2 regions of the Devosia sp. A449 genome follow, and region 2 is predicted to be linked to the other one. Evidence: riboswitches for the same ligand, from Rfam matches in the RefSeq annotation. Region 2 holds a riboswitch; the other holds the start of a gene.
What was found. Region 2 has a riboswitch for glycine ahead of ACX3OW_RS04115 (D-amino acid dehydrogenase). Riboswitches for the same ligand answer to the same signal wherever they lie in the genome.
Positions count from the first base shown of each region.

Region 1 (15,869 bases), on a different contig from region 2:
TCGCACTTTGGTCTTCGCCCGACTCGCTCAGGATGAAAAACGCGAAAGCATCTCCGGGGGGATCAGGGCGAAAGACGCTCTATTGCAGGAATGGCGCGGGCTCGTCGCCGCGCCATAGTCCGCCTTACTCCAGCCCCGCCGCTGCCAGCACCTTGCGGAACAATGTCGGCAGCGCCTCGCCCTTGAGCGCCCGGCGCTCGCTCCACCAGCCGCCATCCATGCCAGTCGCGTCCACCTCGGCCGACCACACTTCCAGTTCCAGCCGGAAATGGGTGAACACATGCACCACCTGCCCGCGATGCTGCCAGGCGCCGGTGACGGGATAGTCCGCGTCCGGCAGCGAAGCTGCCCAGTCCGAGCCCGGCACTTCGGTCATGCCGCCGAGCAGCCCCTTGGTCGGGCGGCTTTGGAGGAACACGTCACCATCGCCGTCGCGCATCACATAGGCATGGCCCTTGCGCACCGGGCGTTCAGCCTTGGCCGGCTTGACCGGATAGATGGTCGGATCGCCTGCCTTGGTCGCCACGCAGCCGGGCTGGATCGGGCACAGCATGCAGGCGGCAGTCCGCGGCGCGCAGATCGTGGCGCCCAGATCCATCATCGCCTGGGCGAAATCGCCGGCCCGCTCCGGCACCGAGGCCTGCAGCGCCGCCCGCAATTCGTCCTTGGCCTCGCGCACCGGCACCGGCAGCGCATAATAGCGCGCCAGCACCCGGTCGAGATTGCCGTCGAGCACCGCAATGGGCTCGTCAAAACAGATCGCGGCGATGGCCGCGCTGGTGTAGGCGCCGATCCCCGGCAGGGTTTGCAGCGCCACCGAACCGGTCGGGAACACGCCATTATGCTGGTCCACCACCGCCTGCGCACAGGCATGCAGATTTCGCGCCCGCGCATAATAGCCCAGCCCCGCCCACTCCTTGAGCACACTGTCGAGTGGCGCGGCGGCGAGATCGAACACCGTCGGCCACAGGCTGGTGAAACGGACGAAATAGCTCTTCACCGCCGCCACGGTGGTCTGTTGCAACATCACTTCGCTGAGCCACACCCGGTATGGATCCGGCCGCACCCCACGCGCCCGCTCCCCCGGCGCGACCCGCCAAGGCAGATCGCGCGCATGGCGATCATACCAGGCAAGAACAGCCGGCGCGTCGATGGGAGCGGGATTGGAGAGGTACATCAGCATCGGATACCCCCACCTCAGCCCTGCCCACAAGACCTGTTTGCGCAAGTCCTGCAACAAATCGCGGTGTCATCCCAGCCTTGAGCCGGGACCCATCCTGAGATGGGTTCACCTGCACGATCTGGGGATGGATCCCGGCTCAAGGTTGGGGTGAGGCAATGTCAAAGAACACCACGGTCGTGGCGCTCAATTGCACAACAGGCTCTTGTGGGCAGGGCCGGGGTGGGGGTATTCCAAGACCCATGGCCAAAGACGACCTTCCCGAGCCCAAGCGCCGCAACCGGACCATGAGCGTGGCCGACGTTTTGTCGGGCGCGCTCGATCCGGTGCTGAAAAAGCGCGGCTTTGCCAGCCGGGACATCATCACCCATTGGTCGGTGATGGCGCCAAAACCCTATGACAGCGTCGCCATTCCCGACAAGCTGAGCTGGCCGCGCGGCGAGCGCAGTGCCGAAGGCGCGACCTTGGTGCTGCGCTGCGTGCCCGGCCATGCGCTGGCCATTGCCCATGAAGGGCCCAAGATCGCGGCGGCGGTCAATCGCTATTTCGGCTTCGTGCTAGTGGGGGCGGTGCGCCTCTCATCCGAGGCATTCACCCCCGGTTCAGCCAAACCGGAGCAAACCTTCCAACCGGCCCCCGAGGTCGTGAGCAAGGTCGGGGCCATGGTGGCCGAGATCGAAAATGACGATGTAAGGGAAGCCTTGCGGAGTCTGGGTCACGCCATGTCCAGCCGGTCAGAGAAAAAATAGGGCCAGTGTTCACCTTAGGTTGATGGATGTGCCCACTTGCCCACACATTTGCCCGGTGTAGTGTCCGCACATTAAAACAGGAGCGTTCGAAGTGAAATTTACCCGCCGTGACACCCTTATGCTGGCTGCGGCCGCGTCGGCCCTGAGCCTTTGCGGGGTTGCCACCGCCAGCGCAGCCGAAGGCGACATGATCGACGTTGCCAAGCTGATGGCGCCCGCCGGCGGCGTAGCCGACCATGCTCGCGGCAGCGAAACCGCGCCGGTCACGGTCATTGAATACGCTTCGCCGACCTGCCCGCATTGCGCGACCTTCGCCAATAACGTCTCCCCCGCCTTCGTCGCCGCCTATGTCGATACCGGCAAGGTGCGGTTCATCACCCGCCCCTTCGTGCGCAACGTGCTCGACGCCGCCGTGTTCATGCTGGCCGAAGCCGCCGGCCCGACCAACTACCACAATGTGCTGTCGACCTATTTCAAGACCCAGGCCACCTGGGCCGCTTCGCAGACGCCGCGCGACGCCATTCTCGAAATCGCCAAGCAGTTGGGCTTTACCCAGGAAACTTTTGATGCCGCATTGACGAATCAGGAGCTATTCACCGGGATGGAAGCCTTGCGCGAACAGGCGCTCGATGAATTCAAACTGACGGGTACGCCGACATTTTATGTCAATGGCAAGACGCTCACCGGTGACAAGACGCTCGAGGAACTCGCGGCCGCGATCGATCCGCTTGTGCCTGCCGATTTCGTCGCCACCGAACCCGCTGCTGCCGTCCCCGCAGCCGATGCCATGGCGCCGGCTGTCGACGCGATGGCTCCCGCTGGTGGCGCCATGGCCCCAGCCGCCCCTGCTGCGCAGTAATTTCCGCAAGCACAATCAGCACCTCCCCCATGATGGGGGAGGTGTCGCCTTTTGCATGGGGGGGCAGCGATGAAGTTCTCCCGCCTCAAGCTGCACGGCTTCAAATCCTTCTCCGATGAGACCACCCTGGTCATGGAGCCGGGACTGACCGGCATTGTCGGGCCCAATGGCTGCGGCAAGTCCAACCTCGTCGAAGCCATGCGCTGGGTGATGGGCGAAAGCTCCTACAAGGCCATGCGCGCCTCGGGCATGGATGACGTGATCTTTTCCGGCTCCGGCAATCGCCCGGCCCGCAACAGCGCCGAAGTCACCCTCGTCCTCGACAATTCCGACCGCACCGCCCCGGCTGCCCTCAACAATGCCGATGTGCTCGAAGTCACCCGCCGCATCGAGCGCGAGGCCGGCTCGGTCTATCGCGTCAATGGCAAGGAAGTGCGCGCCCGCGACGTGCAATTGCTGTTTGCCGATGCCTCCACCGGCGCCCATTCCCCCTCCATGGTGCGGCAGGGCCAGATCGGCGAGTTGATCGCCGCTAAGCCCACCGCCCGCCGCGCCCTGCTCGAAGAGGCCGCCGGCATTTCCGGGCTGCATTCGCGCCGCCATGAAGCCGAGTTGCGGCTGCGCGGCGCCGAGACCAATCTCGAACGCGTCGATGACGTCATCGCCCAGATCGACACCCAGCTCGAAACCCTCAAGCGTCAGGCCCGTCTGGCCACTCGCTATCGCGCGCTGTCCGGCGATATCCGCCGCGCCGAGGCGACGCTCTATCATATCCGCTGGGTGGCGGCCCGCTTCGCCGAAAAGGAGGCCGAGGCGCAGCAGGCCGTGCTCATCCGCGACCTGGCCGACGCCACCCATCTGCAATTTGAGGCGCAGAAAAAACTCGAAGCCGCCGATGCCGCGCTGCAACCCTTGCGCGACCGCGAAGCGGTGACCGGCGCCGTGCTGCAGCGCTACACCATTCTGGCCGAACAGCTGGCCGAGGAAGCGCGCCGTGCCGGCCAGCGTCAGGCCGAGCTGGAAGACCGCATCCGCCAGCTCACCGCCGACGGCGTGCGCGAGCGCGAACTGGTCGAGGAAGCCGAGCTCACGCTGGCCACCTATGAAGAGGAACAATACGGTCTCGCCGCCGAGGGCGAAGCGGCACAAGGTGATTTCGACCAGGCCCGCATCGAGGCCGACACCGCGCGCAACGCCGTGGCCGAGGCCGAGACCCGGGCCCGCGCGGCCGCCGACACGCTGGCGCAGGTGCGCGCCCGCAGCGCCCAAGCCAGCCGCAGCGCCCAGGAAGCCGCCACCCGCATTCAGCGCCTGAGCCACCAGCTCGCCGAAGTCGAGCAGGAAGCCCGCACCGTTACCGCCAGCCTCGACGCCGACGAAACCCTCAGCGCCAAGCGCGCCGAACTGGCCGCCGCGCAGGACACCATGGCCGGTGCCGAAGAGCTCACCCTTGAAGCCGAGGACGCCACCGCCGACGCCCAGGCCAGGCTCGACGCCGCCCGCCCGCGCCTTGCCGATATCGAGGCCGCACTCAATCGGCTCGAAGCCGAAGCCGCCACCCTGGGCAAAATGCTCAATGTCGGCGCCAGTCTCTGGCCGGCCATTGTCGATGAACTCAAGGTCGCGCCCGGCTATGAAACCGCGCTCGGCGCGGCGCTGGGCGATGATCTTGATGCCAGCTCCGACGCCGGCGCGCCGATGCACTGGTCGGTGCCGGTCGATCACACCGATGACGCCGCCCTGCCCCAGGCCGCCGAACCACTGTCGCGCTACGTTACCGGCAGCCCCCTGCTCAAGCGCCGCCTCGACCAGATCGGCCTGATCCACGCCGTCGATGGCCCGGCGCTGATGCATGCGCTCAAGCCCGGCCAGCGGCTGGTCACCATGGATGGTGCGCTGTGGCGCTGGGACGGTTTCATCGCCGCCGCCGACGCGCCAAGCGCCGCCGCCCAGCGACTGGCCCAGCGCAATCGCCTCGCCGAACTCGATGAGGAAATCGCCCGCGCCAAGGGCGAACGCAACGCCCATAAGCGCGATGTAGAGGCCCTGACCGCCACGCTCGAAGCCGCCCGTCAGGACGAGCGCGGCCGTCGCGACGCCTGGCGCGCCGCCCAGCACGCCATCGGCGCGGCCCAGTCCGAAGTCGACAAAGCTCAGCGCGCCATCGGCGACCTGACCACCCGCCAATCGGCGCTCGACGAAGCCCGTACCCGCCTCGCCACCAGCCTCGAGGAAGCCGAAGCCAGTCGCGACGAGGCCGAAAACGCCTTGCATGAGGCCGGCACCGAGGACGAGGCCGCCGAACACGCCGAAGCCCTCCAATCACTGCTCGACACCGCCCGCGACCGCGCCGATCAATCCCGCCTGAAGCTGGGCAGCTTCGAAACCGCCGCCCGCATGCGCGAGAGCCGCCTCTCCCAGCTGGACCGTGACGCCCAAAGCTGGCAGCGCCGCCGCGACGGCGCCCTGGCCCAGCTCGCCACGCTCGACCAGCGCAGTGCCGAAGTCAGCGCCCAGCTGGCCAGCGTCGCCCAAACCCCCGATGGTTTCGCCGCCCGCCGCGCCCAGCTTGAAGACCAGATCGAGACGGCCAAGATCGAGCATCAGGCCGCTGGCGACAGTTTCAACGTCGCCCAGACCGGCTTTCGCGAGGCCGACCGCGCGCTCAAGACCGCCAGCGATCTGCTGGCCAATGCCCGCATCGAGCTGACCCGCATCGAGGAGCGCGCCAAGGGCTTCATCGCCCAGCGCCAGCAGATCGAACGCCAGATCGAAGAATCACTCGACATTCCGGCGAGCAAGACGCTGGAAGCCTCCGGCATTCGCCCCGAAGAGCCGCTTCCCGCCGAACACGTCACCGAACAAAAGCTCGACCGCCTCAAGGCCGAGCGCGAGCGGCTGGGTGGGGTGAACCTTTCCGCCGAAAAGGAAGCCATCGAGATTCAGGAAAAGCTCGACCTGATGGTCAAGGACAAGGACGATTTGGTGGAGGCCATCGCCAAGCTGCGCACCGGCATCGCCTCGCTCAATCGCGAAGGCCGCGCCCGGCTCAACGAGGCCTTCGTCAAGGTCAACGCCTATTTCCAGGAGCTGTTCACCAGCCTCTTCGGTGGCGGCACTGCCGAGCTGAGCTTTGTCGAAAGCGACGACCCGCTCGAAGCCGGCCTCGAAATCATCGCCCGCCCGCCCGGCAAGAAGCCACAGACCATGACGCTGCTGTCCGGCGGCGAACAGGCCCTCACCGCCATGAGCCTGATCTTTGCCGTGTTCCTGACCAATCCGGCACCGATCTGCGTGCTCGACGAAGTCGACGCCCCGCTCGACGACGCCAACGTGGAACGCTTCTGCAACCTGCTGGAATCCATGCGCCAGCGCACCAACACCCGATTCATGGTCATCACCCACAACCCAATCACCATGAGCCGCGTCGACCGCCTGTTCGGCGTCACCATGGCCGAACGCGGCGTGAGCCAGCTGGTCTCGGTGGATTTGACGACGGCGGAGAGGTTTCTTGAGGCGGGGTAGAGCCTGAAAGAAGCTGGATTGCCCGGACAAGCCGGGCAATGACGAATGAAAAATCATCTCTCCCCACCGTCATCACCGGGCTTGTCCCGGTGATCCATCTTCCGGCATGCTGGATAGATGAAGGGGTATGTCTACATCCTGGCATCCAAGAAAAATGGGACGCTCTATACCGGCGTCACATCCAATCCATCACGCCGGCTATTCGAGCATCAGCACGCACTGACGCCCGGCTTCACCTCGCGTTATGGCGTCAGAACCCTGGTCTGGCTCGAAGAGCATGATCTGGTGGTTGATGCGATCCAACGCGAGAAGTCGATCAAAAAATACCCCCGACAATGGAAGATCAATCTGATCGAAGCCATCAATCCCGACTGGGCTGACCTCAGTTCGTGGCTGTTCGACGCGCGGTGATGGCAAGAAGATGGATTGCCCGGACAAGCCGGGCAATGACGATAGGGGAAAGATAACCGCCCCCTCCCCACCGTCATCACCGGGCCCGTCCCCGGTGATCCACCTTTCCACCCCCACTTATCCATCTTATCCCCGCCCCCAATTCCCGTGCCATACTCCCCCCATCTTCCGGGATACGAGCGGCGCTGCAGCGACCGGTGTCCGGATTGACGGTCGGGAGGGTGGAGGTCGCGCTTCGCCCTGGGCTGTGCGGATGGGGCATTCGGGCATGGGGCTACGGGTCCATGCTGGGGCTTGCGGTCTGCCTTCCGAGAAAAACCCGACGCCCCGAGGCGACTATCACCTCATTTTTTACTATCCATCGAGGCGACAGCCACCTCGGGGCTCCGCTCGTCCTTTCCCTCCGTTCGGCTGGCGCCGCGCGGTCGCTGGCCGTGCCGGAATGCGACAGAATCCCCCCGTCACTGCCTCGACTTCGCCATGATCCCCTGTGGACAGCATGCCGCACCCCCGTCGCACGCTGATTTTACATTACATACCAATGACTTACAGCCGACAAGGCCGTCTTGACACTCTCCAACCCCACTACTATGTTGCGCGCGACTTAAGAAGGTGTCCCGGAAATGCCGGGCAGGGTCGACCGAGGCAGGCAAGCGGATGACAAAACCGCCGAGTGGCAAAGGTCAGCCAGACAGCACCAAAGAGGTGACGCGCGATCTCGCATCGCGTATTGCCTCGGCCAAGCGGGTACGCGATATCGAGGACAACAAGGCCTCGGCTAGTGCAACCCCGGAGATGAGCGGTATGGCGCGCGGCATGCGCATCGGCACCGAATTCATCGCCGCGATATTGGTGGGGACCGGCTTCGGCTATCTCATCGATCTTGGCCTGGGGACCAGCCCCTGGGGCTTGCTCACCATGTTCCTGGTGGGCTTCGCCGCTGGAATACTCAATGTCACCCGTGTGGTGGCACAAATGAATGCCGCATCGCCTCCCCCGCCGGGCTCCGATCTAGGACCCGACGTGGAAGACGAAGATGTAAATTGATGACGTTTAGAGGGCTCTATCTTGGCCGGTACTGATCCGATCCACCAGTTCGTCATCGAGGACATGTTCCCGCTATTCACCCTTGGTGGTGATGGTACCGAAGGGTCCGGCGTCCACTTTGCGTTCACCAATTCGTCGCTGTTCATGGTGGTGACGATTGCGATTATTTCGCTCTACCTGATCCTGTCGACCGGCGCGAAGCGCGTGGTGCCCAGCCGGGCCCAGTTGGTCAGCGAGCTGGTCTACGGCTTCGTCGCCAATATGGTGCGCAGCGCTGCCGGCACCGAGGGGATGAAGTTCTTCCCGCTGGTGTTCAGCCTGTTCACCTTCATTTTCGTGGCCAACATGCTCGGCATGGTGCCGTATTTCTTCACCGTCACCAGCCACATCATCGTCACCTTCGCGCTGTCGATGCTGGTGTTCCTGACGGTCATTGTTTACGGCTTCCTCAAGAACGGCCCCAAATTCCTCAAGCTGTTCGTGCCCTCCGGCGTGCCCGGCTACATTCTTCCCATCGTGGCGCCAATCGAGTTCATCTCGTTCATGAGCCGCCCGATCTCGCTTTCCGTGCGTCTGTTCGGCAACGTGCTTGCCGGCCATATCACGCTAAAAGTCTTCACCGGCTTCATCGTCACCATGAGCAGCCTGGGTTTCCTTGGCATCCTGGGTTCGGCGCTGCCGTTGATTATGGGCGTTGCCATCACCGGACTGGAATTCCTGGTTGGTGCTGTTCAGGCCTATGTCTTTGCGGTGCTCACCTGCATGTACCTCAACGACGCGATCCACCCGTCTCACTAATCTACCCAGTCACGGCGGGCTGTTCCGCCAGAACCCCCGCTTAAAAGTCGCTTGAAAGGACTAAAAAATGGAAGCTGAAGCCGCAAAGTACATCGGCGCCGGTATTGCTTGTTTCGGTATGGCTGGTGCCGCCATTGGCGTGGCCAACATCTTCGGCAACTTCCTGTCGGGCGCCCTGCGCAACCCGTCGGCAGCACCGAGCCAGTTCTCGAACCTGATCTTCGGCTTCGCCGTGACCGAAGCTCTGGGCATCTTCTCGTTCCTGGTTGCCCTGATCCTGCTGTTCGTCGTCTAATATTCGACGTCACACGCCTGTCTTCGCGGCCGGGACTCGTCCCGGCTGCGTATATTTATCCGGCTACTCGCCGGCTGACCGGATTTAACGGGACCGCACCTGATGGTAACGCAAGCCTATGCCCAAGAAGCGGCTGCACCGGCCGAAGTCCACGTAGAGGGCGCTGATAGCGTCGTTGATGTGAACCTCGCCGATCCAACCGCTGACACCCATGCCACTACCGAAGCCTCGGCTGGCGAGCATGATTCAGGCGTATTCCCGCCCTTTGATCCGGCAACATTCCCATCGCAATTGCTGTGGCTGACGATCACGTTCGCCGCGCTCTATCTGCTGATGAGCCGGATTGCACTGCCCCGCATTGGCGGCATTCTGGAAGGCCGCAAGGCCATCATCGACGCCGATCTGGCGGCCGCTGATGCGTCGCGCCAAAAGACCGACGCTGCCATCGCTGCCTACGAAGCGGCTCTGGCTGCAGCCAAGTCCAAGGCACAGGGCATTGCCAGCGAGACCCGCGAATCGATCCAGGCCGATCTGGCTGCCAAGCGCAGCGCCGTCGAAGCCGACCTCACCGGCAAGGTGACGGAAGCCGAGGCGCGGATCAACACCACCAAGACCGAAGCGCTGACCCATGTCGATGAAATCGCCACGGAAACCGCGCAGAGTGTCGTGACCCAGCTGGTGGGCGACGTTTCGGCCGATAGCGTCCGCGCCGCGGTCGCCAAGGCATCGAAGGAGTAAGCGCCATGGAATGGTTGGACAACAGCTTCTACGCCTTCCTCTCGCTGATCATCTTCATTGCAGGGGCGATGTATTTCGGCATCCACGGCATCATCGCCAAGATGCTCGACGCCCAGATCCAGAAGATCGCCGACGACCTGGCTGCTGCCAAGCAGCTGCGCGAAGAGGCCGCTGCCCTGCTCGTTGAATATGAGCAGAAGCGCGTCGCCGCCGAGAGCGAAGCCGAAGGCATCATCGCTGCCGCCAAGGACGAGGCCACCCGCCTCACCGCCGAGGCTCAGGTATCGCTGGCCGATCTGATCGCCCGCCGCACCAAGTCGGTGGAAGACAAGATCGCCCAGGCCGAGGCCCAGGCCGTCGCCGAAGTGCGCGCCCGCTCGGCTGACGTCGCCATCGAGGCAGCCCGGCTGGTGCTGACCGACGAAATGAACCGCAAGGGCGGTTCGGTCGTCGACAACGCCATCGCCGATGTCGGCAACCGGCTGAACTAAGCTTCAGCCACAGAAATTGAGAAAAGGGCGGGCAAGTTATGCCCGCCCTTTTCGTTTGCGCTATACTGATCTTGCCTTCCCCTCGCCCCTTGAGGGAGAGGGACAGACCTGACGCGTTCAGCGGAAGGTCAGGGTGAGGGGTCCTGCGCTCGCCCATGCTTTGACGTTGTTGCACCAACCCCTCATCCGCCCCTTCGGGGCACCTTCTCCCTCAAGGGGAGAAGGAAAAGCGGTGGTGAGGCAATTGACGCCTTTCAGATTCTCCACCATGGTGCCCCGAACTGCGGGAGAGACTGGTTTTTCTCCGGCGCCGAAGGAGCAACCGCCCCGGAAACTCTCAGGCAAAAGGACCGCAGCACCACTATAACTCTGGAAAGCGGACCGGCACCTTGCCTGGTCCCACCGAAGGAGCAACCGGCGCTCAGCCGGGAAATCTCTCAGGTGATCAAGGACAGAGGGGGCACGGAATTCGCCGCAAGGCGAGTGTAGTCGTGTCGCCTTGTTCAGTTCCAGGATGTGTTGATGGCCCAAACCTCAGCCGAAGACCTTAAATTCACGCCGCTCTACGAGCGTCACCTTGCCGCCAGTGGTCGCATGGTGCCGTTCAGCGGCTATTCGCTCCCCGTGCAATATCCCAGCGGGATCATGGGCGAGCATAAATGGACCCGTGAACAGGCCGGCCTGTTCGATGTCAGCCATATGGGGCCGAGCTTTCTCGTGCTCAACAATCCCAGCGGCGACGCCGATGCCGATCACGCCGCCGTCGCCGCGCTGATCGAGCCGCTGATCTGCGGGGATATCGCCGGGCTCAAGCCCGGGCAGATTCGCTACACCCTGCTGCTCAACGAGGAAGGCGGCACTCTCGACGATCTGATGATCGGCCGCTCGCCACTGTTCGGCGGCGCGCTCTATATCGTGGTCAATGCCGGCACCAAGGAGGGTGACTTCGCCCGTATCCAGGCTGCCGCCGGTGACGCTGCCAAGTTCGGCCGCGTCGATGGCGACAATGCCCTGCTGGCGCTGCAAGGCCCCGAAGCCGTCAATGTGATGGCGCAAATCGCTCCCGGCGCCATCGAACTTGGCTTCATGCAATATGCTGCCTTCGACTGGGGCGGCGAGAAGCTGATCGTCTCCCGCGCCGGCTATACCGGCGAAGACGGCTTTGAAATCCTGGTCTCGAACGCTAATGCCCTCCTGCTCTGGGATGCGTTGCTGGCCGATGACCGGGTCAAGCCCGCCGGCCTCGGCGCCCGCGACAGCCTGCGGCTGGAAGCCGGCCTGCCGCTTTATGGGCACGAACTGAACGAAACCATTTCCCCGATCGAAGCCAATCTCGGCTTCGCCATCGCCAAGCGCCGCCGCGAAGCCGGTGATTTCCCCGGCGCCGCGCGCATTCTGGCCGAACGCGAAAACGGACCATCCCGCATCCGCGTCGGGCTGCTCGTTGAAGGCGCCCCGGCCCGCGAAGGCGCCGAGATCCTTGATGCTGACGGCACAGCCATTGGCGTCGTCACCAGCGGCGGCTTTGCCCCCTCGCTGGGCAAGGCCATCGCCATGGGCTTCGTGCCGCCCAGCCACGCCGAGCACGGCACCAGACTGCAGGTCTCGGTCCGCGGCCGAGCCCAACCGGCAGAGGTGGTCCCCACGCCCTTCGTGCCGCATCGCTATTTCCGCAAACCCACCGCTAGTTGAGAGCGCAAATCATGACCACCAAGTTCACCCCTGACCACGAATATATCCGCGTCGAGGGCGCGACCGGCATTATCGGTATCACGCCCTATGCCCAGGAATCGCTCGGCGACATCGTGTTTGTCGAGCTGCCCAGCGTCGGCAAGGTGCTCAAGAAGGGCGACGAAGTCGCCGTCGTTGAATCGGTCAAGGCCGCGTCGGAGATCTATGCTCCGGTCGCCGGCACCGTGACTGAAGTCAACGAAGCGCTGTCCGCCAATCCGGGCCTGATCAACACCGATCCCGAAGCCGCCGGCTGGATCTACAAGCTCGCCATCGCCGATGCCTCCGAGCTGGACACCCTGCTCGACGCAGCCGGCTACGCCGACCTGACCAAGTAAGCCAAGCCCCCTCCCTGCCCGCTCCGCCACGGCGGGACAGGGAGGGGGTGTCCGCCACCCACTGGAAGCCTCCTCCCCATGCGCTACCTCCCCCATTCCGATCACGAACGCGCCGAAATGCTCGGCGTCATCGGCGCGGCCAATGTCGATGCCCTGTTCAGCGCCGTCCCGGCCCGCGCCTTCAAGAGCTTTGATCTCGGCCTGCCCGCTCACAGCCCCGAATTTCTCGTCGAAGCCCATATGAAAGCCCTGGCCGGCAAGAATCAGGCCGGTGCCGATGGCCCGTTCTTCGTCGGTGCCGGCGCCTATCGCCATCACGTGCCGGCCACGGTCGATCATTTGATCCAGCGCTCGGAATGGCTCACCGCCTATACGCCGTATCAGCCGGAAATCTCGCAGGGCACCCTGCAGATGCTGTTCGAGTTCCAGACCCAGGTGGCCAAGCTCACCGGCATGGATGTGGCCAATGCCTCGCTTTATGACGGCTCCACCGGCACTGCCGAAGCCGTGCTGATGGCCCGTCGCCTCACCCGTCGCAACAAGATCGTGCTATCGGGCGGGTTGCACCCGCATTACCGCGACGTGGTCCGCGCCTACCTCAAAGACGACGCCGATCTGGTCTGTCTCAGCGCCTCGCCCGAGGGCCAGGGCGACATTCTCGACCATATCGACGAGACGACCGCTGCCATCGTCATCCAAACCCCCGATTTCTACGGCCATCTGCGCAATATGCAGGCCGCCGCCGACGCCGCCCACGCCAAGGGCGCGCTGCTGATCGTGGTCATCACCGAAGTGGTGTCGCTGGGCCTGCTCGAAGCACCCGGCGCGCTCGGGGCCGATATCGTGGTGGCCGAAGGTCAGTCGATCGGCAATGCCCTCAATTTCGGCGGCCCCTATCTCGGCCTGATGGCCACCCGCAAGAAATTCATCCGCCAGATGCCGGGCCGGCTCTGTGGCGAGACCGTCGACGCCGAAGGCCAGCGCGGCTTCGTGCTGACGCTGTCGACCCGCGAGCAGCATATCCGCCGCGAGAAGGCGACGTCGAACATCTGCACCAATTCGGGGCTCTGCGCTCTCGCCTTCTCGATCCATATGGCGCTGCTGGGCGAAGCCGGCTTCACCCGCCTCGCCCGTCTCAACCACGCCAATGCCTGCAAACTGGCCGATGCTCTCTCTGCCGTGCAGGGTGTCGAAGTGCTCAACAAAACCTTCTTCAACGAGATGACCATTCGCACCAGCCAGCCCGCCGCCACGCTGATCGAGCGTCTGGCCCGACGCGGCATTCTGGGCGGCGTCCCGGTCAGCCGGCTCGAACCAGACGATCCGACGGTAGAAAACCTCATCGTGCTGGCCGCCACCGAACTCACCACCGATGCCGATATCGCCGCACTCTGCGCCGCCCTTTCGGAGGAACTCGCATGAGCATGAACACGCAAGGCCGCCCCACCGGTATCGGCACCTCCGGCTTCGCCTCCAGCTCCGGCTCGGCGCTGCTGCCCAATGAACCGCTGCTGTTTGAAATCGGCGATACCGAGCATTCCGGCGTCGACCTGCCGGATGTGACCATCTCCGCTGACCGCCTCGGCGGCTTCGAGCGCAAGCTGAAGCTCGATCTGGCTGGCCTCACCGAGCCCGAGGCGATGCGCCATTATGTGCGCCTCTCCCGCCTCAATCATTCGATCGATAGCGGTATGTATCCGCTCGGCTCGTGCACGATGAAGCACAATCCGCGCCTCAACGAGAAGATCGCCCGCCTGCCCGGCTTCGCCGACATCCACCCGCTGCAGCCGGTCTCCACGGTGCAGGGCGCGCTGGAGATGATGAACCAGCTGTCGCACTGGCTGATGACCCTCACCAACACCGCTGCCGTGGCGCTCTCGCCCAAGGCCGGCGCGCATGGCGAGCTGCTTGGCATGATGGCAATCAAGGCGGCGCAGGACGCTGCCGGCCAAAGCCATCGCAATATCGTGCTGGTCCCCGAAAGCGCCCACGGCACCAATCCGGCCACCGCAGCCTTCCTCGGCTACACGGTGAAGGCCATCCCGGCCCGCACCGACGGCACCGTCGACGTACAGGCGGTCAAGGATGCGCTGTCGCCCGACGTCGCGGCGATCATGCTGACCAATCCGAACACCTGCGGGTTGTTCGAGCCGCAGGTCATCGAGATTGCCCAAGCCGTGCATGACGCCGGGGCGTTCTTTTACTGCGACGGCGCCAATTTCAACGCCATCATGGGCGTGGTCCGTCCCGGCGATCTCGGCATCGACGCCATGCATATCAACCTGCACAAGACCTTCTCGACGCCGCATGGCGGCGGCGGCCCGGGCGCGGGTCCGGTGGTGCTGTCGGCAGCGCTGGCGCCCTTCGCTCCGGTGCCGTTCGTGCGCCAGGGCAGCGCTGGGCTGGAACTGGTGGAACATGCCGAGGGCGACGCCCTGGGCCGTATCACCGCCTTCCAGGGCCAGATGGGCATGTATGTTCGCGCGCTGACCTACATGCTCAGCCATGGCGGCGATGGCCTCGCCCAGGCGGCCGAGGATGCGGTGCTCAATGCCAATTACATCAAGGCGCGACTTGAGCATGTCTTCTCGGTGCCGTTCAATGACTATCCGACCATGCATGAGGCGCTGTTCGACGACAGCTTCCTCGCCGGCACCGGCGTCACCACGCTCGATTTCGCCAAGGCGCTGATCGACGAGGGCTTCCACCCGATGACCATGTATTTCCCGCTGGTGGTGCATGGCGCGATGCTGATCGAGCCGACCGAAAGCGAGAGCAAGCAGACGCTGGACCGCTTCTGCGATGTGATGGAAGAGCTGGCGATCGACGCCAAATCCGGCAATAGCACCCGCTTCACTTCCGCCCCGCTCAAGGCCCCGCGCCGTCGCCTCGACGAAACCCGCGCCGCCCGCTCGCCGATCCTGCGCTGGGAACGGCCAGAGGAACTGCCCAAGGCAGCGGAGTAAGCTCTTCCTCGCCCCACCCTCGATGTCACCCCGGCCCTGAGCCGGGGCCCATCCTGAGAAGCCTCCCAAACGGGAAGAGAAACAAAAAAAGCCCCGTGGACTTATCCACGGGGCCTTAAACTTCACTATTCTCGGCTGATGTCAGCTCTTGGTATCGAAACCGACCCAGATGGTGATTTCCTCGCCGCCCAGATAGGGGATGGCGACGTTTTCGATGACCTTGACGAATTCAGCCGAACGCGCCGGCGCGGTGATCGCCACGGGCAGCGTATATTTTTCCGAGAACACCGCCTGGCCATCGCGCTCCACCGCAAAGCGGATCGGGGCATTGACCGTGCTCTGCTTGCCGGCGGGGCCGAGCAGCACGCGGCCGACAACACCCATATTGACAGTGATCAGCCCGTTGCTCACCACGCAGTTGCGCGAGCTTTCGTCGATCACGCCCTGATATTGCAGCGACTTGGCGTCGCCGGTGCGGCCGCCGCCATAATAGAACATCGCCTCGCTACCGGCGCGCACACGGATGGGCGGGCATTCGGTGGCGATGGCAGGCAGCGCATTGGTCTGCGCCTGCGCCACGGCCGCCGGGGTGGCGGTGGCGTTCTGCAATTGCTGGTTCTGCGCGGCATTGCCGCCGCCAAACATGCCGCCCATCGAGCAACCGGCCAGCACGGCAGCGGTGACCCCGAGGATCGGCAGGCGCAGCATCAGGGACGAAGGCAGGTTCATGAGGGTATCTCC
Region 1 covers NZ_JBTMWU010000005.1:241,014-256,882, reverse strand. The annotation lists gene blaOXA (class D beta-lactamase) at 1-118, shown strand, start outside; gene ACX3OW_RS15360 (A/G-specific adenine glycosylase) at 125-1,183, opposite strand; gene ACX3OW_RS15355 (DUF721 domain-containing protein) at 1,423-1,929, shown strand; gene ACX3OW_RS15350 (thioredoxin domain-containing protein) at 2,021-2,788, shown strand; gene smc (chromosome segregation protein SMC) at 2,858-6,313, shown strand; gene ACX3OW_RS15340 (GIY-YIG nuclease family protein) at 6,431-6,724, shown strand; gene ACX3OW_RS15335 (AtpZ/AtpI family protein) at 7,382-7,771, shown strand; gene ACX3OW_RS15330 (F0F1 ATP synthase subunit A) at 7,793-8,569, shown strand; gene ACX3OW_RS15325 (F0F1 ATP synthase subunit C) at 8,637-8,864, shown strand; gene ACX3OW_RS15320 (F0F1 ATP synthase subunit B) at 8,964-9,602, shown strand; gene ACX3OW_RS15315 (F0F1 ATP synthase subunit B family protein) at 9,608-10,093, shown strand; glycine riboswitch at 10,368-10,456, shown strand; gene gcvT (glycine cleavage system aminomethyltransferase GcvT) at 10,616-11,785, shown strand; gene gcvH (glycine cleavage system protein GcvH) at 11,797-12,162, shown strand; gene gcvPA (aminomethyl-transferring glycine dehydrogenase subunit GcvPA) at 12,241-13,584, shown strand; gene gcvPB (aminomethyl-transferring glycine dehydrogenase subunit GcvPB) at 13,581-15,128, shown strand; gene ACX3OW_RS15290 (hypothetical protein) at 15,270-15,857, opposite strand.
Region 1: linked by a shared signal. The riboswitch ahead of gcvT (glycine cleavage system aminomethyltransferase GcvT) and the one ahead of ACX3OW_RS04115 (D-amino acid dehydrogenase) in region 2 are both predicted to bind glycine.

Region 2 (15,869 bases):
GCGGAGCCGGTCATCGCCGTTACCGGGCTGACCAAGATCTTTGGCGAGCGCATGGTGGTGGACCATTTCGACATCACCGTGCCCAAGGGCGCCATCTATGGCTTTTTGGGGCCGAACGGCTCGGGCAAGACCACGACGATCCGCATGCTGTGCGGCTTGTTGATTCCGGATGCAGGCCAGGGCAAATGCCTCGGCTTTGACGTGCTGACCCAGGCCGGGCGGATCAAGGAACAGGTCGGCTATATGACGCAGAAATTCTCGCTCTACGAGGATCTCTCGATTGCCGAAAATCTCGATTTCGTGGCGCGGATGTATGGCGTGCCCGACCGCAAGGCGCGGGTCAAACGGGCGCTGGACGAGCTGGGGCTGGCCAATCGGGCCAAGCAACTGGCCGGCACGCTGTCGGGCGGCTGGAAGCAGCGGCTGGCGCTGGCGGCCTGCCTGATCCACGATCCCAAACTGCTGCTGCTCGATGAGCCGACAGCCGGTGTCGACCCCAAGGCGCGGCGCGATTTCTGGGATGAAATCCGCCGGCTGAGCAAGGCGGGCGTCACCGTGCTGGTGTCCACCCACTATATGGACGAGGCGGTGCAGTGCGATTTCATCGCCTATATCGCCTATGGCAAGAAGCTGATCGACGGACCGGCGGCCAAAATCCCCGAAATGGTGGGGCTGACCACCTGGCGCGTCGCCGGCCCGCATCTGGGGGCGCTGGAGGAGCGGCTGAAAACCCTGCCCGGCGTGTTGCAGGTGGCCCGCTTTGGCGCGGTGCTGCATGTGTCGGGCACCGATGCGGCGGCGCTGGACGCCAGCGTCGGCGAATTGGAGACCGAGGGGACGCATCAGTGGAGCCGGCAACCGGCCGGGCTGGAAGAGGCCTTCATCTATCTGATGACCGGCGCGCAGGACAATTTCGCCACCGATAGTCCGGTGCCGACATGAACCGGTTCTTCTCCTGGTCGCGGTTTATGGCGGTGCTGCTCAAGGAATTCATCCAGATGCGGCGCGACCGCGTCACCTTCGCGATGATGATCGGGTTGCCGATCATCCAGCTGCTGCTGTTCGGCTTTGCCATCAATGCCGATCCGCGCCATCTGCCGACTTTGGTGGAAATGGGCGATGACGGACCGCTGGTGCGGGCGATTTTGAGCGGCATGGAGGTGTCGGAATATTTCGATTTCCGCGGCACGATCGAGGGCGTCGGGGCCGGTGAAGCGGCGCTGCGGCGGGGTGACGCCAATTTCGTGGTGGTGATCCCCAGGGACTTCGAGCGCGACGTGATCCGGGGGCTGCAACCGAGCATCCTGATTGCCGCCGATGCGTCGGACCCCTCGGCAGTGGGCGGGGCGATGGGGTCGATGAACGACATCATTGCCGGCGCGGTGGCGCAGGTGCTGACCGGCCCGCTGGCCGGACCGGCGGCGGCCCCGGCCCCATTCTCGGTGATCGTGCATCGCGCATATAATCCCGAGGGCAAGACCTCGACCAATATCGTGCCGGGATTGCTGGCGATCATCCTGTCGATGACCATGGTGATGATCACCGCCGTGGCCATCGTCAAGGAACGCGAGCACGGCACCATGGAAATGCTGATCGCCACGCCGGTGCGGCCAGTGGAGGTGATGCTGGGCAAAATCCTGCCCTATGTGCTGGTCGGCTATGTGCAGACGGCGGTGTTCGTGATCTCGGCCGGCATTCTGTTTCACGTGCCGTTCGAGGGGTCCGTGCTGGCGTTTTTCATCGGCTTCAACCTGTTCATCCTCGACAATCTGGCGCTGGGGTTCCTGATTTCCACCGCGGCGCGCAATCAGATGCAGGCGATGCAGCTGTCCTTCTTCACCATCCTGCCCTCGGTGCTGCTGTCCGGCTTCATGTTCCCCTTTGCCGGCATGCCGGGCTGGGCGCAGTGGCTCGGCACCATTGTGCCGGCCACCCATTTCATCGAACTGGTGCGCAAGGTGATGCTGAAAGGCGCGCAGGTCGGCGATGTTGGCACCCAATTCTGGGCACTGGGCATCATCCTGGTGCTGATCTCGATCATCGCCATGCTGCGCTACCGGCAAACGCTGGATTAGAGTTCAGCGCCCTTGGCCGGGAGGCTTAGCGGACGACGCCCGGCCCAAACACTAGCTTCCGGAGCGCTGGCGGAGTTGGGTCATGTCGGCCCCGGTGAGGCCCATTGCAGCAAGGTCGCGGCGGGGCTGATTGGGGCTGGTGGCGGTAGCGATCAGGCCCAGATGCGTCAGGGCAGACGCGACCGGGACGGGCACCTGGGCGATCTGGGCGTAGGCCAGGAAGGGCACCAGACCGAACAGGAAGTCTTCGGCGTAATAGCGATGGGCCAGGGAATCGGGCGCCTTGATCCTGCGGTTGGCCTCCCCGCTCGCAATGGCGCGATAATCGTCGCTACGGGCATCCGATGGCACCGTGCCGATAGCCTTCATTTCATCGACCACGGTGGGCAGTTGATGGCCGAACGCCAGTCCGACCGCCAGACGTTCGGCGTCAAGGGCGGCCATGATCTCAACCACGCCGGGCGTCAAACCCTCGACATAAAAGGTGAAATCGCCCTGGGTCGCCTCGACCCAGGCTGCGCCCAGAATGGCCCCTGGCGGATGCACGACCATGTTCACATTGGACAGATCGCAGGCAATCACGTCGCCGGTGTCGTAGGCGCCGGGGAAGAGACTGCACGCCAAAGCCAGCGCCGCTTCGCCGCCGGGCAAGGCCGCGGTGCGCAGGGCCTTGGCCCGCCCACTGATGTTGACGATATCGGAGGCCGACTTGCGGGCCACATAGGCCAGCGTCGAAAATTGCACGATGGGGGGCGCGGCAGCGAGGGCGAGATAGGCGGTTTCGAACTCGAAGGCACCCCCGGTGTGGCCGGGATTGAGAATGACCGGCCGCTCGGAGCCCCATCCGGCCCGTTGCAAGGCGCGGGCTACGGCGGCATGGGCCGATGTTGGCAACGCCACGATGGCCGCCTCGGCTTCGGCGATGGCGACAGCCAGATCCGTGGTGATCCGGGCCACCTGCAATCGCCCGGAGCCAAATACCCCCTCATAGCCCAGCCCATTGGCCTGCAATGGAGCAATCGTGTCGGCCGACCGGCCATAAAGTGTCACATCATGGTCGGCCAGGGTGAGTTCCACCGCCGTTGCCATACCGCCATTGCCGGCACCAATTACCACCAGACGCATGTTCGTTCTCCTTACCCGCTTGCCTTCAACCGCCCAGACGTTCGCGCAGCACGCCCAACTCCGCAGCGGCGGCTTCGACATCCTCGACGGCAAAGCCCGCCGCCAGATCGGCGCTGTGTCGGGCCAGTGCCTCCTGCGCGCGGGCCGAATAGACCACGCGGCCATTGCGGACTGTGACCCCGTCCTTTTCTTCGAACTGCCGGTTCCAGGCGATGGCGTCGGCCTCGCTGACGCCCTTGGGCAGATCGAGGGTCACGCCGTCACGATCGGCCATCACCGGATAGCCGCCGGGCCGTCCGCCCGGGCCGGGGACATGGACGCGGCGGGCGCCTTCGCCGGCCAGCGCCAGCAACACCGGCACCGCGCTGGCGCCGGAGACCAGATTGAGATCGCGATGCGGCAGCTGGATATCGCGGGTCATCGCGTCGACATCCATCAGCTCGGTATCCCCCACCCAGGCGCGCACCGGCGCGCCCTCCCGTTCGGTGCCGGGTTTGCGCCATTCAACGATGTGGCGGTGATGTCCCAGAACGCGCAGATCATTGCGCTGTCCAAGCGGCAGCCGGCTGCCGATAACCGACGAGAAAATGCCGATATTGCCGACACCCGTCGTCAGGGGTACCCCGGCGCTGGCCAGCACCTGGTTGACGCCATCGGGGTAGCAGGTATTGACGAAATGAGCGTCGAGGCCAGCCGCGCGAACGGCGTTGGCGGTCCGCCAAGCCAGCAGGGCATGAAAGGCGATGGTGCTGCCGAAACCGGCCTGGGCCACCAGGTCGGACCAAAGGCTTTCCCCATTGTCCACTCGCCACGGCGATTGCGCCGAAGCCGATTGCACCACGATCCCCGGCCGCAACCGCTGCAACGGCTCGACCAGGGTTTCGCTCGAGCTCGAATCAAGAATGGTGCTGCTGAAGCTGGCCTGGGTGCGATAATTCATGGCGCGGGCGTTGCAGGCGTCGACGAGCCATTTCAGCCGCTGGGGATTGCGGCCGCCGATGACCACGTGGAGGGGTCCTCGGGCCGCCACGGCCAGATCGCCAAGGATTATTTCCGTGAAATAGCCGGTGCCGGAAAACAGGATATCGCACTGCGATGGGCTGGGCGAACTGGTCATCGTGAACTCCTCCTCGCGCTGGGCGCATTTAGTCGATGCGGATCAATTGATCGCTGTTGGTGTAGTCGGACAGCAGCACTGCGCCATCGGCGGCGACATGCAGGACGTCCTTGTTTTGCACCCCGAAGCCATAGCCGGTGCGGTAGCAAAGCGGCTCGAAGCCGAGCACCATGTTTTCCTCGACTAGGGCGTCGCCTCCCGGCTGGCCGAGAATGGGCGTGGCGCCGAGATAGGGATCTTCGTGCAGATGCAGGCCGATGCCATGGCCGACAAAGGAAATCGGCGCCAGATTCTTGCTGGCGAGACGGGCGATGAAGTCGTTGTAGATTGCGAGGCAACTGGCGCCCGGCTTGGTCTGTTCGAGAATGCGATATTTGCAATCCACCATCAGCTGCCAGATCTCTTCCGCCATTGGCGGCGGTTCCTGCACATAGGCGGTCCGGCACACGCCGGCCTGATAGCCATCCAGAACCGAGAAAATTTCCACGCGGCAGATATCGCCGCGCTCCAGAATGCGCGTCGAGGGGCCGACATTGGGCAATTGGCTGCGCTCGCCGGTCGCCACGATCAGGAGCTTGAAATTCTCCGCTCCCAACTCATAGATCCGGCGGGTGAGGATAGCCGCGATGTCCATTTCGCTGTCGCCGGCCCGGACACCCGCCAGACTGTCGGCAATGGCCTGATCGGCAATGCGCGCCAGACGGTGGATGAGCTGGACTTCCTCGGGCGTCTTGATCTGCCGGGCGCGGGACAATTCGCGCTCCACCCCGACAAACCGGGCCTTGGGCAGATAGCTCTGTAGCCGCTGGAAATCGCCGGCCGGCAGATAATCGAGTTCAAGGCCAATCGCCGCTGACCCCAAGCCGATCTCTTCCAGAGTATCGGCGAGGATGCGCATGGCATCGTCGTGAAATTCGCGCCACACCGCCAGCGGCACACCGGGCGCGCGTCGCCCAATCGTGCTGGCCTCCATATCGACGCCGAACAGGCTGTTGCGACCATCGGCGGTCAGAATGGCCATGGCATGCCGATGCCGGATCATCGGCTGGGTCGGAACCACGAAGCCGGTCACATAGGCGAAGTTTTCCGGCGAACTGGTAATGACGGCGTCGAGCGAAAGCTGCGCCATGAACTTGGTGATTTTGTCGATAATGGGCTGACGCATGATAACTCGCTAGATTTGAACGCTGTACTGATCGACCTTGGCGGCATCGATCGAAATGCCCATGCCGGGCCCGGTGGGCACGCGGATACCGCCATCGGCGAACACCATCGGCTCGCTCAACAGGTCGTCGGTGTAGTAGATGCCGCCGATCCGCCCATTCTGGGCTTCCGCCGGCATTGAGACGGGAATGACGTTGGACAGCACCGCTGCCGGGGCGGCGGCGGCCAGATGCACATTGGCCAAATTGCCGATGCCGGTTTCCACCGAACCGTTGACATTGCAGATGATGCCGGCCGCTTCGCACACGGCCGAGACCTGCATGGCCCGGTAAAGGCCGCCGGGCTTGGTGGTGTAGATCGAGACGATCTGGGCGGCGCGCTGATTGATGATCTGGCTGACGTCGTGGGCATTCCAGGCCGATTCATCGGCCATTACGGGCGGATCGATCCGCGCTGCGACCTGAGCGATGCGTTCAATGCCCATGACGGGCTGCTCGACATAGATCAGGTTGAACTGCTCCATGCGCCGAACGGTCTGGACCGCTTCGCCGGGGGTTTTATAGCCTTCGTTGGCGTCGACGCAGAGCGCGATATCGGGGCCGACTGCTGCGCGGATGGCGCCCACGATGGCGACGTCGCGGTCCGGATTGATTCCGACTTTGATCTTGATGGTGCGAATGCCGTCGCGCACCACAGCCTTGACCTCAGTCACGGCCTCTTCGACATCGATCAGCCCGATGGAGTGCGTGACGGGCACGATCGGCCGCAGCAACCCGCCCAGCAGGACATGCACCGGGACGCCAAGCGCCTTGCCGGTGAGGTCGTAATAGGCAAAGTCCACCGCCGCCTTGGCGTAGGGATAGCCCTTGATTGCCGCGTCCATGCGCCGGTGCAGTTCAGCCGGGTGACCGACCTCCAGGCCAGCCACTGCAGGCGCGAGATACTTGGCAATGACGAGATCGACGATAGCCGTGCTCTCACCATAGTAGCGGCCAAATTCGCCGCCCCAATCCTTGAGAGCGGGTGCCTCGCCCCAACCCACGGAGCCGTCGCTGCCGGTTATTTTCACGAGCAAATACTGACCGATCGGCTCGGTCAGACCCGTCCATTTGTGGGTGCGCCGGGTCGGCAGGCGAACCAGACGGGTTTCGATCGATTGAATGGAAATCATAGATAGGCCTCACAATGTGATTACACACTGTGATCACGAAATGGAATTGTCAAGCCGACTTATGTGGCCATGCCGAGCATGCTGATGCGGTGCCTGGTGCGCTTGCCAAAACGCTCAACGCACATATAATCACATTATGTGATCACATAACTGGAAAGCCAGATGCGCATTCGTGATATCGTGCCGGTCCGCTCGCCCAAGGTCATTGCCGGCATGACCGCCCAGCGCCAGCAATGGGCCCGAGAGGGCGTCGAAATCGAGGTCGTTCCCATTGAGGAAGGGCCATTCTCGATGGAATTCGCCACCGAGGAAGTGCTCGCCGGCCCGCATATTCTCAAGGCCGTTCGTCAGGCCGAGCAGGACGGCGTCGATGCGATCGTGCTCGACTGCATGGTCGATCCGGTGCTGCGGGCGGCGCGAGAAACGGCGCAGATTCCGGTGCTCGGGCCTGGCCTGTCCGGCCTGACAATTGCCAGCCTGCTGGGCGCACGCATCGCCGTTATTGGCATGAAAAACGGTCAGCAACTGCTGGAAGAGCACATCCGAGCCTATGGCTTCGAGCGCAAGGTGGTGTCGATGCATATTGTGGATGCGCCGCCGGCCGATCTGATCGAGAGCCAGCCTTATTGCCTGAGCATTATCGAGCGCGAGATCGACGATGCGATCAACAAGCATCGCGCGGAGGTGATCCTGTTCGGCTGCACGGCCATGTCGGGCTATGTCGAGGCGCTCAGCGCGCGCTACCGCATCCCCATCGTCGAGCCGATGGCCTGCGCCATCAATCTGGCGGCAACGCTGGTCAATCTCAAATTGTCGCATAGCAAGCAATGCTACGAGACGCTGCCGCCCCGCGGCACGGCACCGGGTAGCATCCCCGTCGTCTGAGCGGACTTGGGGTCTGAGCCGGCTTGGGCCGAACCGCGCATCCTGCCGGTTCGACCCAGGCCGCCACGACAGTTAGAGCGCGGCCACAGCCCGGATCTCGATCAGCAGTTCGGGGCTGGCGAGCGGCGCGCCGACGCAGGCCCGCACCGGTTCGGCGCCGGCCACAACCCAGGCGTCATAAACCTCGTTCATGGCGCCGAAGTCGCTCATGTCAGTTAGCCAGATCATCATTTGCAGCACGTTGCTGCGCGTCGTCCCGGCTTCAGCCAGCAAGGCATCCAACTGGTCAAGGACATTGCGAGTCTGACCGGCGATGTCGGACGGGCCGCCCCGCGCCGTAATGCCCTTGGTATAGACAGTGCCATTGTGGATCGCCGCATTGCTCATGCGGGCGGTGCCGGGCAGACGCTTGATTTCAGTCACGATCAGTCTCCTGGTTAAATTGCTGAATCCGGGCTGCTCACCGCTAGCTGCGCATGGACAAATCATGGGGTCCGGGACAGTGCGCAATGGACGGAGGTGCGCTAGTCTAAACACGGCCGTCGGCGAGAATAACCTTGATCACATTGTGTCATCACATTACTAAAGGCGTCAAGCGAATGGGAAGCACTATGGAACATGATAAATCGCCCGAGGGGCTTGAGCCCTCAGGCCGCGGCAAAGTGCAGGATCGGGTTTTGGCCAGCCTGCAATATGGGCTGATGTCAGGGCTGTTCGTGCCCGGCCAGGTCATGAGCCTGCGCAAGCTGGCGACCAGCCTCGGCACCAGCCCCATGCCGGTGCGCGAAAGCCTCAGCCGCCTGGTGGCGGCCAATGCCCTGGAAGAACTGCCCAATCGCTCGGTGCGGGTGCCCAAGCTCAGCGAACGCAATCTGCTGGAATTGTTCGAGCTGCGTCGCAAGGTCGAGGGCATGGCGGCGCGCATTGCCTGCGACTATGTCAATGACGAGTTCATGGCCGCACTGCACGCCCTCAATGCCGTCGGCCGTCGCGCCCACGAACAGGGCGAGATGACCGAAGTGCTGCGGGCGAACCAGCAGTTCCATTTCACCATCTATCGCCAAATTGGCTCGGATATCCTGCTGCCGCTGATTGAGGCGCTCTGGCTGCGCTGCGGCCCGACCATGTATTTCTCGCTGAATTCGCCTGGCCTGTGGAACACGGCTTCCCACGTCGATATTCTCGAAGCATTGCAGAATCGCGATGGCGCCAGCGCCGAGATCGCGATGGCGCACGACGTCGACAAAACCGGCGACTATCTGATCGCGCAGGCCCGGGCCGGCTCAAACTCGGGCCCCTTCGCCGATTTCTCCAGCATGACCGCGCCGTTCGCCTAACCCGCTATTCAGCGGTCCAGCCGCCATCGACCAGCAATGAGGTGCCGGTCACCAGGGCCGAGGCGTCGGAGGCCAGGAACAGGATTGCGCCGGTTACATCCTCAACGCGCCCGATCCTGCCCAATTTGATCTTCGCGCGGACCTGCGCCATGGCCGCCTCATCCAAGCCATAGGAGCGGGTCAGCGGCGTATCGATAAAGGTCGGCGCCACCGCGTTCACCCTGATCTGGTCCGGCCCCAACTCCACTGCCAGCGCCTTGGTCAGCCCTTCAATGGCAAATTTTGAGGTGGCATAGAGGGAGCGGTTGGCGGCGCCAACATGGCCCAGCTGCGACGACATCTGAATAATGGAGCCCGGCTGCCCGGCGCGGCGCAGTCGGTCGGCGACCGCTTGCGCCACGAAATAAGCCGCCCGCACATTGACGGCAAACAGCGCGTCGAAGTCATCGACACTCACGTCGCCGAACGCCTTGATCCGGTTGGTCGCGGCATTGCTGAGCAGGATGTCGAATGGTCCGGCCGCAGCGACGCCGGCGCGCATGGCGGCAATATCGGTGATATCGAGAGGCAGGATGTCTGCCTGGCAACCCGCCGCGACGATTGCGGCCTGCCGCAGCGTCAAATCTGCTGCCGAACGGCCGCATAGCGTCACGTGGGCTCCCGCCTCGGCCATGGCGGCAGCGGCGGCAAAGCCAATGCCCCGGCTGGCTCCGGTGATCAGGGCGCGGCGTCCGTCCAAGCGGAACGACGGCATCGGCGGCAGGGCAAGGCTGTCCAGCATGGTCATGGGGCGATCGCTATGAAGAAAACGGCCGCCGGACGGCCGATGGGGACGCCCGGCGGATCAATCTGCCTATTTCAGGAAGTCGTTGCTATAGACCGTCGACAGGTCGATGCTCTCGGTCACGACGCCCATGGCCAGCAGCTTGTCCTGCAGCCCTTCCCATTCCGCCTGGGTGGAATTGCCCAAGCCATTGGCTTCGACATTGGCCGACTGGGTCATGCGCAGCACTTCGGGCAGCTTGAGCTCGGCATAGAGTTTGTCGGTCTCGGGGTTGGCGGCAATGAACGCGGCCAGCGCCTCGTCCGGGTGCTCCAGGGAGTAGGCCCAGCCCTGCATGAAGGCCTGGGTGAAGCGGCGCACCAGATCGGGATTTTCGGCGATCAGCTCGGCATTGGTGAACAGCGAGGTGGAATACATGTTGAGGCCCAAATCCTCGAACAGGATCCAGTCCACCTCCTCGCCGGTCGCGCGCAGCTTGAGCGCATCATTGAAGTAGAAGCCAACGCCGGCATCGATGCGGTCGGCAGAGAGCAGGGCCACCACGGCGCCGTCAGCCGGCACTTCGGTGAAGCTGCTGGCATCAAGGCCGAGATCCTGCTTGATCTGCTGCCATTGCAGGCTGGTATTGCTCTTGAGCTGCACGCCAATCGTCTTGCCGGCCAGATCGGTCTTGATGTCCGAAATCTTCTGCCCGGCCTTGAAGATCAGGGCGGTGGCATTCTGCTGCAGCACCACCGAGGTGGCGACCAGCGGCAGGGCGCGCTGTGCCCCGAGCAAGACCTGATCGGCGGTGGCATAGCCAAAGTCGGCGTCGCGATTGCCCACCAGCTTCACCGTCACCGATGATCCCTCGCCTGGCAGCAATTCGAGGTCGATCCCGGCATCGGCAAAATAGCCTTTTTCCATCGCCAGGAAGATCGGGGCATGCTCGGCGCCATAGACCCAGTCGAGCCGCAGGCTGACCTTGTCCTGGCCATGGGCAGTGCTGGACAGCCCCAATGCGAGGGCTCCCAGCACCAACCCGCCCAAATAGCCTTTGCTCATCATTTTCATCGTCGTTTCTCCTCCATGAGACACAGTCTGCCCGGGCGCGCCCAGAGCATTGAGTTAGGCAAATCGAGCCGGCGGCCAGCACATGGCCGCCGGGCTTGGATCACATCGTGGCCTGCACGCCGCCATCCTGCTGGCCCTGCGGCAGCATCAGGCGCTCGAACAGCACGATCACCAGGAACATCAGGATGCCGAGCACGCTCATGCACATGATCGCGGCAAACATCAGCTCGGTATTGAGGGTGATGTTGGAGGCGTTGATCACATAGCCCAGGCCTTCGCCGGCGGCGACGAACTCACCCACCACCGCACCGACAATGGCTAGGGTGATCGAGATCTTGAGGGCCGCAAAAATATACGGCATGGCCCAGGGCAGGCTGATCTTGGTGAACTTCTCCCAGCCGCGCGCGCCCAGCGAGTCCATATATTGCAGCATTTCGCTATCGACCGAGGTCAAGCCCTTGGCCGTGTTGATCACGATGGGGAAGAACGCAATCAGCGCCGCAATGACGATCTTGGGGGTCAGCCCGAAGCCAAACCAGATCAGGAAAAGCGGGGCGAAGGCGATCTTGGGCAAGATCTGCGCAGTGACCAGGAACGGATAGGTCAGGTCCCGGATGATCCGGGAATAGGCGATGCCCACGGCAATGACAAAGCCGGCGACGACGGCATATATAAAGCCCAGCGAAATGGCGAGGAAGGTTGGCCAGGTGTTCTTGAGCAGAAGATCACGATTTTCCCAGGCGACCTGTGCGATGACGCTGGGCGCCGGCAGGATGACCGGGCGGATACTGAGCAGATGAACCAGGGCCTCCCAGGCGCCGAAAAACACGGCGAAAACCAGGAATTGGCCGGCAGTTACTGAAAAACGATACATCTTGAACTCCTATTCCGCGGCCACTGACTTGAGCGGGGCGCGCAGCAAGCTGCGAACATGGCTCGCCATGCTGACGAACTCGGGCAACTCCCGCATGGCCTCGGCCCGCGGACGCGGGAACGGCACCTCGATGCGCTCCACCACCCGGCCGGGGCGAGCGGACATCACGATGATCTGCTCCGACAACAGCACCGCCTCGGGAATGGAGTGCGTAATGAAGACCACGGTGGTTTCCGTCTGCGCCCAGAGCTGCAGCAGTTCTTCCTGCAGGGTCTCGCGGGTGATCTCGTCCAGCGCAGCGAACGGCTCGTCCATCAGCAGCACGCGCGGCTTGAACGCCAGGGCCCGGCAGATCGAAACGCGCTGCTGCATGCCGCCCGACAATTCGTGGGGATAGCGGTTCTCAAAGCCCTTGAGCCCGGCAATTTCAAGCCAGCGGCGAGCTTCGTCTTCGCGCTCGGCGCGTTTCATCCCGCGTCGCGCCACTTCCATGGTCAGAACGACGTTCTCCAGCGCCGTCCGCCAGGGCAGCAGCAAAGCGCGCTGAAATACGTAGCCAACCTGGCCCTGGATTTTTTCCTTGTCGACGGGCTCGCCATCAAACAGAATCCGCCCCGAGGATGCCGGCAGCACCCCCGACAGGATTTTGAGCAAGGTCGACTTGCCGCAGCCGGATGGTCCCACCACGCTGAGGAATGACCCCGAAGCGATATCGAACGACACATCCTGCAACGCAGTCAGCGGCCCCGAGCTCGTGTTAAAAGTCAGCGAGAGATTTTCGATCGTTATTCTTGGCGCTTTTTCCATAGTCATCCGAGGTCCGCTTCCAAGAGAGCTGTGCCGTGCTGACGGAGCGGCGTGACCTCAAAGGCTAAAACGAGCACCGCAAACGGGCCGGGGGTCGCATCCATATAGTCCTCCTACAATGTGACGACACAATGTGATCACAAATTGACTTTGTCAACATGGTGCGACGGTCTTGGGCCAGCTTCTGTCGGCGAAGGTTGTGCTCGGTCCGGGCGGGCCGGCGAAAATTTCACCGCCACCGGATTGGCAATTGCATCGCGCCGTGCCAGTGTCGCCGCGCCTTATGGGCAGAGCAGGAGAGAGTGGTGGCCTTGGCCACTGCCGCCGACGGAGCAACCCCCCAGGAAACTCTCAGGCACCAAGTACTGCTCCAGCCTGGCGATCTGGAGAGCGGCGTTCGCGCCCACCGAAGGGGTAACCAGCCACGGCTGGGGGAAACTCTCAGGTACAAGAGACAGATGGGGACAAATCGGCCGGGAAACCGGCTCGTCGTTCCATTGTCTCTACGAGGTCCTATGCGTCAGATCGCCGTTATCGGTGCCGGTATCACCGGCACAACCACTGCCTATGCGCTTGCGCAACAAGGCTTTTCCGTCACCGTGTTTGATCGCCACCGCTATCCGGCGATGGAGACCTCATTTGCCAATGGCGGCCAGCTTTCAGCCAGCAATGCTGAAGTGTGGAACAGCTGGTCGACCATCCTGCATGGCATGCAATGGCTGCTGCGCCCCGATGCGCCGCTCTCGTTCAACCCCAAGCCGAGCTGGCACAAATATTCCTGGATGGCCGAATTCCTCGGCAATATCGGCAATTACCAGGCCAATACCGTGGCCACGACCAAATTGGCCATCACCGCACGGCAGCGCCTGCTCGCGGTCGCGGCCGCCGAAGATATTGCCTTTGACCTCGAAACCCGGGGCATCCTGCATATCTACCGTGACAAACCGGCTTTCGATCACGCCAGCGCCGTCAATGCCCTGCTCAACAAGGGTGGTCTCGAACGCCGGGCGGTGACACCCGCAGAAATCCGACAGATCGAGCCGGCGGTGACGGGCAGCTATCATGGCGGTTTCTTCACCCCCTCCGACGCTACCGGCGATATTCATAAATTCACCCGCGAACTGGCCGCTCGGTGCCAAAAGCTGGGCGTGCGGTTTGAGCAGGACGCCGACGTGCAGGGCCTGAACCATGGCAATGGCCGTCCCAGCGTCACCTTCATGCCCGAAGCGTCGAGCCAAAGCGGAACCATCACCACTGAAACCCGCAACTTCGACGGGATTGTACTGTGTGCCGGCATCGCCAGTCGGCGGCTCGCTGCCATGGTCGGGGACCGGGTCAATATCTATCCGGTGAAAGGCTATTCGATCACCGTCATGCTCGAAGATGCGGCAAGCCAGGCGGCGGCCCCATGGGTGAGCCTGTTGGACGATGCCGCCAAGATCGTCACCAGCCGGCTCGGCCCCGACCGCTTCCGGGTCGCCGGAACCGCCGAATTCAACGGCGAGAACCGCGATATTCGTCATGATCGCGTGCGCCCGCTGGTGGACTGGACGCGCCAGCTGTTTCCCGAGGTCAATACCGACCGGGTGGTGCCGTGGGCGGGTCTGCGGCCGATGATGCCGAACATGATGCCCAAGGTCGGGCGCGGCAAAAGCCCCGGCATCTTCTACAATACCGGCCATGGCCATCTCGGCTGGACCCTGTCCATGGCCACGGCCGATCTGGTGACCGGCGCGGTCAGCAGCCAGATCGCTGCCTGAGACCAAAGGGCTGGGCCGAAAGCTCAGCCCGACCTGTCTCGGATGCGGCGGCGCTGGATCAACGCCGCGGCCTCAACGCCAGATGCAGATGACGACAGCACGGCTTCACGCGCTGTCGTCGTTAAACAAGACCATGGCCATGAAATGCCCGGCCACCTCAGTCAGCGGCACCCGTCAAACAAGCATCGCTCGTCGAGCGGGCCGAGATGCACTCCAGGTGCTCCAGGCCAGCAGCGCCACCGTAGCCAGCATGAAGGACAGGCTGATTGGCCGCTCGATGAAGGTCATGAAATTGCCCCCCGAAATCAGCATGGCCCGGCGAAAATGCTCCTCCATCATCGGCCCCAGCACGAAGCCGAGCAACAGCGGCGCGGCGGGGAAGGCAATGACGCGCATGGCGTAACCGATCGCGCCGAACACCAGCACCATCATCACGTCAAAGACACTGTTGTTGATGGTGTAAACGCCGATGCAGATGAACACGACGATGGCCGGATAGAGAAGATGATACGGGATCGTCAGCACCCGGACCCAGATCCCGACCAGCGGCACGTTCAGAATGACCAGCAGAATATTGCCGACCCAGAAGCTCATCACCAGCCCCCAGAACATCTCGGGACGTTCCACGATCATGCTCGGACCGGGCGTGATGCCATGCATCACCAGCACCGCCAGGATCAGCGCCATGGTGGCACTGCCGGGAATCCCCAGCGACAAGGTGGGAATGAACGAGGTCTGATCGGCGGCATTGTTGGCCGATTCCGGCCCCATAATGCCTTCGATGGCGCCCTTGCCGAACCGGGATGGATCTTTGGCCACCTTCTTTTCCACGGCATAGGACATGAACGACGCCACTGCCGGACCGACGCCCGGCATGACGCCAATGAAGGAGCCGATGGCCGAGCCGCGGATCATCGGCATCCAGGAGCGCCGCACGTCGTCGCCGGTCGGCAACATCGATCGCAGGGTGATGTTATTGTCGATGCTGCCGGCATGCACCGTTTTGATGCTGGCGATCACTTCGGCGATGCCGAACAGACCCATGGCCAGAGCAGCCAGGCTGACGCCGTCATACAGTTCCAGAAAGCCAAAGGTGAAACGGGCCGTGCCGGTGTAGATGTCGGTGCCGATCACCCCCAGTGCGATGCCGAGCACGACCATCGCAATGCCCTTGACCGCCGAGCCGTCCGAGATCACCGACGCTGCCACCAGCCCCAGCACCATCAGCGAAAAATACTCCGTCGCGCCAAAACTCAGCGCGATCGACACCAGCGGCTTGGAGGCCAGCATCATCAGGATGATGCCCACGCTCGCCCCGAAGAACGAAGCCACGGTGGTCATCATCAACGCCACACCGGCCCGGCCCTGCTGGGCCATCGGGTAGCCGTCAAGGCAGGTGACCGCGTTGGATGGCCCGCCTGGAAGATTGAGCAGGATGGAGGCGGTACTGCCGCCATAGTTGCTGCCGTACCAGATGCCGGCCAGCATGATCAGCGCTGCAGTCGGATCAAGGTAAAAAGTCATCGGAAACAGCATCGACATCGTGGCCAGCGTACCGACGCCGGGAATAACGCCGATAAAGGTGCCCAGCGTCACGCCGAGAGCGCAATAGAGCAGATTGTTCAACGTCATCGCCGTTGACAGCCCAAGCGCGGCATTCGCGAAAAGTTCGGTCAGCATCGTGTCACCAGGGCCATGTCAGAATGGAAATTTGTCG
Region 2 covers NZ_JBTMWU010000001.1:840,738-856,606, reverse strand. The annotation lists gene ACX3OW_RS04180 (ABC transporter ATP-binding protein) at 1-942, shown strand, start outside; gene ACX3OW_RS04175 (ABC transporter permease) at 939-2,075, shown strand; gene ACX3OW_RS04170 (NAD/NADP octopine/nopaline dehydrogenase family protein) at 2,127-3,200, opposite strand; gene ACX3OW_RS04165 (hypothetical protein) at 3,226-4,317, opposite strand; gene ACX3OW_RS04160 (M24 family metallopeptidase) at 4,346-5,482, opposite strand; gene ACX3OW_RS04155 (mandelate racemase/muconate lactonizing enzyme family protein) at 5,492-6,652, opposite strand; gene ACX3OW_RS04150 (aspartate/glutamate racemase family protein) at 6,815-7,537, shown strand; gene ACX3OW_RS04145 (RidA family protein) at 7,610-7,960, opposite strand; gene ACX3OW_RS04140 (GntR family transcriptional regulator) at 8,149-8,874, shown strand; gene ACX3OW_RS04135 (SDR family NAD(P)-dependent oxidoreductase) at 8,879-9,661, opposite strand; gene ACX3OW_RS04130 (ABC transporter substrate-binding protein) at 9,728-10,711, opposite strand; gene ACX3OW_RS04125 (ABC transporter permease) at 10,812-11,585, opposite strand; gene ACX3OW_RS04120 (ABC transporter ATP-binding protein) at 11,595-12,398, opposite strand; glycine riboswitch at 12,676-12,770, shown strand; glycine riboswitch at 12,774-12,852, shown strand; gene ACX3OW_RS04115 (D-amino acid dehydrogenase) at 12,908-14,152, shown strand; gene ACX3OW_RS04110 (tripartite tricarboxylate transporter permease) at 14,327-15,832, opposite strand; gene ACX3OW_RS04105 (tripartite tricarboxylate transporter TctB family protein) at 15,837-15,869, opposite strand, start outside.